DNA from 2 places in the Pantoea sp. X-Soil-ISGK-421 genome. Region 1 is predicted to be linked to the other one. Evidence: predicted binding sites of a transcription regulator. Region 1 holds the regulator's gene; the other holds the start of a gene.
What was found. Region 1 encodes PhoB, which activates phosphate uptake and scavenging genes when phosphate is short. Its sites were predicted from a motif close to CTGTCATAAAACTGNCNNAT; they were not measured.
Positions count from the first base shown of each region.

Region 2: the regulator PhoB is predicted to act here: its motif matches at 1,555-1,574, upstream of ugpB (sn-glycerol-3-phosphate ABC transporter substrate-binding protein UgpB).

Region 1 is NZ_AP035979.1:990,813-994,518, forward strand. It holds gene AC6I8K_RS04450 (SbcC/MukB-like Walker B domain-containing protein) at 1-55, opposite strand, end outside; gene sbcD (exonuclease subunit SbcD) at 52-1,269, opposite strand; gene phoB (phosphate response regulator transcription factor PhoB) at 1,468-2,157, shown strand; gene phoR (phosphate regulon sensor histidine kinase PhoR) at 2,178-3,494, shown strand.
Region 2 is NZ_AP035979.1:350,301-354,006, forward strand. It holds gene livG (high-affinity branched-chain amino acid ABC transporter ATP-binding protein LivG) at 1-623, shown strand, start outside; gene livF (high-affinity branched-chain amino acid ABC transporter ATP-binding protein LivF) at 625-1,338, shown strand; gene ugpB (sn-glycerol-3-phosphate ABC transporter substrate-binding protein UgpB) at 1,647-2,963, shown strand; gene ugpA (sn-glycerol-3-phosphate ABC transporter permease UgpA) at 3,027-3,706, shown strand, end outside.

The DNA of each region.
Region 1 (3,706 bases):
ACCATTCGCCGCGCAGTGCATTGAGGTTTTTAAAGCGTAGCGTCAAAATTTTCATGCAGATGGATTCTCCAGCGCCGCGAGGGTGGTGCGGAACAGCTGCGTGAGTTGCTCGGCCTGCTCTGCATCCAGCTGATCTTCCTGCGCCAGGCGGCGGGCAAAGACCTCTTCCACTTTTAATTCGCTCAGAGTTTCGTTCTCCAGCCGTTCCAGGCTGCGCTGCCGCTGCTCCCGGCTGCGGCGCACCAGCAGTACTTCAACCGGCAGTTTTTCGGTCAGTGCTTCAATACGGCGTTGCAGATCGCTGAGATATTCCTGCGTGGTGATCTCAATATCCAGCCACGTGGGCTGTTCGCTGGCGCTTTCGCGGAACTGCGCCAGCTGATGTTCGATCTCCGCCATTGAGCCTTTCAGCATCTGCATCGGCTGGAAGTGCGGAATGGTCAGCGGCGTGACCGTCTCCAGCGTGGTGCTGAACGTCAGCAAGAAGACGCTTTTCTCACGGCCGAGTTCATCAAAACTGAGCGGAATCGGCGAGCCGCTATAGCGAATATGCTCGCTGTTGGCGATGCGCTGCGCGCGATGGATGTGACCGAGCGCGATGTAATCCGCGGGTGGAAACGCCTGCGCCGGAAACGCATCCAGCGTGCCGATATAGATGTCGCGCACCGAATCGCTTTTTGTCACGCCGACAGTGGTGAGATGGCCGGTGGCGATGATCGGCAGCGTGCTGTCCAGCGCCTCGCGCTGCGCCAGCGCGGCAGCATAGCAGTGCTGATAATGCTGCTCGATCGCTTCCAGCAGCGAAATCTGCTTCTCGCGCCCCGATTGTCCGGCCTGACTGCGCAGGATATCGCGTGGACGCAGATAAGGAATGGCGCACAGCAGCGCACCCGGCGCGCCATCGCGCTGCGTGAGCGTTAACACCTGCTGTTCGCCTTGTGGTGTGGCGCTGGTGATCACCTGGGTATTCAGGCAGGCCAGCAGCTCGCGCGATTCATTCAGCGTCGCCACCGAATCGTGATTGCCCGCCAGCACCACCAGTTGACAGCCGCTCGGCTGCAGCGCCACCACAAAACGGTTAAACATTTCGCGCGCGTAGCTCGGTGGCGAGCCGGTATCAAACAGATCGCCCGCGACGATGAGCGCATCCACCTGATGCTGCACAATCTGATCCAGCAACCAGTCAAGAAACGCCTGGTGTTCCCGGGCGCGACTTTTGCTGTAAAAGAACTGGCCGAGATGCCAGTCAGCGGTGTGAATGATGCGCATGTTTGCTCCGTGCTGAGTTTAGCGAAGGCGAATTATAACCACTTAAGATCACAAAGAAAAAAAGCAGATTTTTATTGTGACATTTCCGTTTTTTATCTATCTATCTTAAGGCAGTGTTTTTCATAAAAGTGTCACAAAACTGACGCATAATGACGCCGCAAATCCCAGTGACACGGTGTCACACTAGCAGGAGTTACAATGGCTAAGCGCATTTTGGTTGTGGAAGACGAAGCTCCCATCCGTGAAATGTTATGTTTCGTGCTGGAACAGAATGATTACCAGCCTATTGAGGCGGAAGATTATGACAGCGCGATTGGTAAGCTGATCGAACCCTGGCCTGATTTAATTCTGCTGGACTGGATGTTGCCCGGCGGCAGCGGTATCCAGTTTATTAAGCATTTGAAGCGTGAAGCCATGACGCGCGACATTCCGGTGATGATGCTGACGGCGCGCGGTGAAGAAGAAGATCGCGTGCGCGGTCTGGAAGTGGGGGCGGATGACTATATTACCAAGCCGTTTTCGCCAAAAGAGCTGATGGCGCGTATCAAAGCGGTGATGCGCCGTATTTCGCCGATGGCGGTGGAAGAGGTGATTGAGATGCAGGGGCTGAGCCTCGATCCGTCATCGCACCGCGTGATGTCGGAAACCACGCCGCTGGAGATGGGACCGACCGAATACAAACTGCTGCACTTCTTTATGACGCATCCGGAACGCGTTTACAGCCGCGAACAGCTGCTGAACCACGTGTGGGGCACCAATGTGTATGTCGAAGATCGCACCGTCGATGTGCATATTCGCCGTTTACGTAAAGCGCTGGAACTGACCGGCCACGATCGCATGGTTCAAACCGTTCGCGGAACAGGGTATCGTTTCTCAGCCCGCTACTAAACGTAAACGGAGTTTTTACCGTGCTGGAACGACTCTCCTGGAAGAGACTTTTGACCGAGCTGGCGCTGGTCTGTTTACCTGCGCTGGTGTTGGGTCTGTTGTTCGGCTATCTGCCGTGGCTGCTGCTGATTGCGGTGAGCGGCGTGATGTTGTGGCATTTCAGAAATCTGATGCGTTTGTCACACTGGCTGTGGGTCGATCGTTCAATGACGCCGCCCACCGGACGCGGCAGTTGGGAACCGCTGTTCTATGGTCTGTATCAGATGCAGCTGCGCAACCGGCGGCGTCGGCGTGAGCTGGGTAATCTGATCAAACGTTTCCGCAGCGGTGCAGAATCGCTGCCGGATGCCGTGGTACTGACCACCGAAGAGGGCACCATTTTCTGGTGCAATGGTTTGGCGCAACAGCATCTTGGCTTGCGTTGGCCGGAGGATAACGGCCAGAACATCCTCAATTTGCTGCGTTATCCTGAATTTTCCCGTTATATCCGCCAGCGCAAGTTCGACATGCCGCTGACGCAGATCCTCAATAATCAGCATCATATGGAATTCCGCGTGATGCCATACAGCGAAGGGCAGTGGCTGATGGTGGCGCGTGATGTCACCCAAATGCACCAGCTGGAAGGCGCGCGACGTAACTTCTTTGCTAACGTCAGCCATGAACTGCGTACGCCGCTAACGGTGCTGCAAGGTTATCTGGAAATGATGGACGACTCGGTAATGAACGAGCGCACGCGCAGCAAGGCATTGCATACCATGCAAGAGCAGACGCGACGCATGGACAGCCTGGTAAAACAGCTGCTGACCTTATCGCGGATTGAAGCGGCTCCGGCCATCGATCTGAAAGAGACAGTGGATGTGCCTGGCATGCTGCTGCTGTTGCAGCGTGAAGCGGAAACGCTGAGTCAGGGACGTCATACCATCCATTTCCACACCGATCCGCACCTTAAAGTGTTCGGCAATGACGAGCAGCTGCGTAGCGCCATTTCCAATCTGGTCTACAACGCGGTGAATCATACGCCGGAAGGCACGCGCATCGACATCAGCTGGTTGCGTACCAAGCAAGGTGCGCAGTTTAAGGTGTGCGATGACGGGCCGGGCATCAGCGAGCAGCATCTGCCACGCCTCACCGAGCGTTTCTACCGTGTGGATAAAGCGCGTTCGCGCGCTACTGGCGGCAGCGGTTTGGGGCTGGCGATTGTGAAACATGCGCTGGGCCATCATAACGCGCGGCTGGAAATCACCAGCGTGCCGCATCAGGAAACCTGTTTCAGCTTTCTTCTGCCGCAGCGGTTGATTGTGGCTAACGTGGCTCAAGAGCGCGTTAACACCGAGTGAGTCAATTTATTGCCTATGCATTCAGGTGCGCATAAATGCGCACCCTACGAAAACCCAGCTCCGTAAACGTAGAGTCGCCCTTCATGGCGTAATGCCGATCAGTTAAGCGCCGTATTAATTACCGCACATTCCGTAGCGGCGCGATTTATCGCGCAATAAATTGCGCCGCTACAAGGTGTGCGCCAGGTAGTTGGGGTTTTCATCTCTTAACT
Region 2 (3,706 bases), 640 kb from region 1:
ACTGCCTGACTGGTTTCTACAAACCTTCCGGGGGCACCATCAAACTGCGCGATCAGCAGCTGCAAGGTTTGCCGGGCCAGAAGATTGCGCGCATGGGCATTGTGCGTACCTTCCAGCACGTGCGTCTGTTCCGCGAAATGACGGTGATTGAAAACCTGTTAGTGGCGCAGCATCAGCACCTGAAAAGCGGCGTATTCTCCGGCCTGTTCAAAACCCCGGCGTTTCGTCGTGGCGAGAGTGAAGCGCTGGATCGCGCCGCCACCTGGCTGGATCGTATTGGCTTGCTGGATTTGGCTAACCGTCAGGCGGGCAATCTTGCGTACGGTCAGCAGCGTCGTCTGGAGATTGCGCGCTGCATGGTGACGCGTCCGGAAATTCTGATGCTGGATGAACCGGCCGCCGGGCTTAACCCGCGCGAAACCCACGAACTGGATGAGCTGATCGCCGAACTTCGCGGTGAGCACAAGGTTTCCGTGCTGCTGATTGAACACGATATGAAGCTGGTGATGGGCATTTCTGACCGCATTTACGTGGTCAATCAGGGAACGCCGCTGGCCAACGGCACGCCGGAACAGGTGCGTAACAATCCGGATGTGATCCGTGCTTATTTAGGTGAGGCGTAACATGGCAAACCCGATTTTAACCTTGCAGGGTGTCAGCGCCCATTACGGTCCGATTCAGGCGCTGCACAACATTAATCTGCACATCAATCAGGGCGAAATCGTTACCCTGATTGGTGCCAACGGCGCGGGTAAAACCACGCTGCTCGGCACCTTGTGCGGCGAACCGCGCGCCACCAGCGGCAGCATCACTTTTGATGGTAAAGCGATCACCGACTGGCAAACGGCGAAAATCATGCGCGAAGCGATTGCCATCGTGCCGGAAGGTCGGCGGGTGTTTTCGCGTATGACGGTGGAAGAGAATCTGGCGATGGGCGGCTTCTTCGCTACGCGACAGCAGTATCTGGAGCGTATTGATCGCGTCTATCAGCTGTTTTCACGCCTGGCAGAACGTAAAGCACAGCGTGCGGGCACCATGTCCGGCGGTGAGCAGCAGATGCTGGCGATTGGCCGTGCGCTGATGAGCCAGCCGCGTTTGCTGCTGCTGGATGAACCGTCGCTGGGATTGGCGCCAATTATCATCCAGCAGATCTTCGATACCATTGAGCAACTGCGCAAAGAGGGCATGACCATTTTCCTCGTCGAGCAGAACGCCAACCAGGCGCTAAAGCTGGCAGATCGCGGTTATGTGCTGGAGAACGGCCACGTGGTGCTGGAGGATAGCGGCGAAGCGCTGCTATCAAATGAAGCGGTGAGAAGCGCGTATTTAGGCGCGTAATTGGTGCTCGCTGTCCCCCTGGATAGGGGCTCGCTGTCCCCCTCCTCGGTCCTCCCCCATAAATGGGGGAGGAAGATGCTGCCATATGTGAGTGCTGAAGCAGCAAGTGGCAGCGTTTCCTTCCCCCGCTAGCGGGGGAAGGCCGGGATGGGGGACAGCCAGCACGGACGAATATATAAACCTATCCCATCCCGCTGTCACATCCCCGTAATCAACCTGTTATTAATCCGTCATTTTCCCGTGTCATGTTACGTCGCGAACTACAAAATGCGCGAATTCGCGCGTCGCTAACAGCACAGGAAAACTTTATGTCCGCTTTTACGCTTCGTCCCCGCCTGATGAGTGTCGTACTCGGTCTGGCGCTCAGCGGTAATGCGCTGGCTGCAACTGAGATCCCTTTCTGGCACTCAATGGAAGGCGAGTTAGGCAAAGAAGTTGATTCTCTGGCACAACGTTTTAACCAGGCTCACCCCGATTACAAGATCGTTCCGACATACAAAGGCAACTACGAGCAGAGCTTAGCGGCGGGTATCGCGGCGGTGCGCGCCGGTAAAGCGCCTGCGCTGCTGCAGGTGTATGAAGTCGGTACGGCGACGATGATGGCGTCAAAAGCGATTGTACCAGTCAATCAAGTGTTCAAAGACGCTGGCGTGCCGATGGATCCGCAACAGTTCGTGCCCGCCGTTGCGGGTTACTACAGCGACAGTAAAGGCCAGCTGATCTCTCAGCCGTTCAACAGCTCAACGCCGGTACTGTACTACAACAAAGATGCTTTCAAAAAAGCCGGTCTGAACCCGGATCAGCCACCAAAAACCTGGCAGGCGCTGGCGAAAGATGCCGAAGCGCTGCGTAAAGCGGGCCTGACCTGCGGTTACGCCAGTGGCTGGCAGGGCTGGATTCAGATTGAAAACTTCAGCGCCTGGCATGCGTTGCCGGTCGCCACCAAAAACAACGGCTTTGACGGTACCGATGCGGTGCTGGAATTCAATAAGCCGGTGCAGGTGCGCCACATCGAAATGTTGGAAGCGATGAATAAGAAGGGGGATTTCACCTACTTCGGTCGTAAAGATGAATCTACCGCCAAGTTCTACAACGGCGATTGCGGCATCACCACTGCCTCTTCCGGTTCACTGGCCGACATCAAACACTACGCCAAATTTAACTTCGGCGTTGGCATGATGCCCTACGATGAAACCGTACCGAACGCACCGCAGAACGCCATCATTGGCGGCGCGAGCCTGTGGGTGATGAAAGGCAAAGATGCCAACACCTACAAAGGCGCGGCGGAGTTCATGAAGTTCCTCGCTCAGCCGGAAATCGCTGCCGAATGGCACCAGAAAACCGGTTACCTGCCAATTACCACCGCAGCGTATGAGCTGACTAAGCAGCAGGGCTTCTACGACAAGAACCCAGGCGCAGACATCGCCACGCGCCAGATGCTGAACAAAGATCCGCTGCCGTTCACCAAAGGCATGCGTCTGGGCAATATGCCGCAGATTCGTACTATTGTGGACGAGGAGCTGGAAGGCGTGTGGACCGGCAAACAGGCGCCGCAGGCTGCGCTGGATAACGCTGTGAAACGCGGTAACGAGCTGCTGCGCCGTTTTGAGCAGCAAGTGAAGTAATGCTGTTATCTCGGGGCCGGCGCCTGGCGTTCGCCCCGATTTTTCTCTCAGATTGAGCCTGCTATGTCCTCATCGCGCCCCGTATTTCGCTCCCGTTTTCTGCCCTATTTGCTGCTGCTGCCGCAGTTGGTGATTACGGCCATTTTCTTCCTGTGGCCTGCCGGTGAAGCCTTGTGGTATTCGCTGCAAAGCATTGATCCTTTTGGCATCTCCAGCACCTTCGTTGGGCTGGCGAACTTCAAACGCCTGTTCAGCGACGACTATTATCTGGCGTCCTTCTGGACCACCATTGAGTTCAGTGCGCTGGTCACGATTTGCGGCATGACTTTTTCCCTGCTGCTGGCGGCGCTAGTGGATTACGTGATTCGCCTGCGCAGCCTCTACCAAACCTTGCTGCTGTTGCCGTACGCGGTCGCGCCGGTGGTGGCTGCGGTGCTGTGGATGTTCCTGTTCAATCCGGGCCTCGGTTTGTTTAGCCACCTGCTGAACCAAATGGGCTACAACTGGAACTACGCGCAAAATAGCGGTCAGGCGATGTTCCTGATTGTATTGGCGTCGATCTGGCAGCAAATGAGCTACAACTTTCTGTTTTTCTTCGCCGCGCTGCAGTCGATTCCCAAATCGCTGGTGGAAGCGGCGGCGATCGATGGCGCCGGTCCGGTGCGTCGCTTCTTCAATTTGTCGCTGCCGCTGATTACGCCGGTGAGCTTCTTCCTGCTGGTGGTGAATCTGGTGTATGCCTT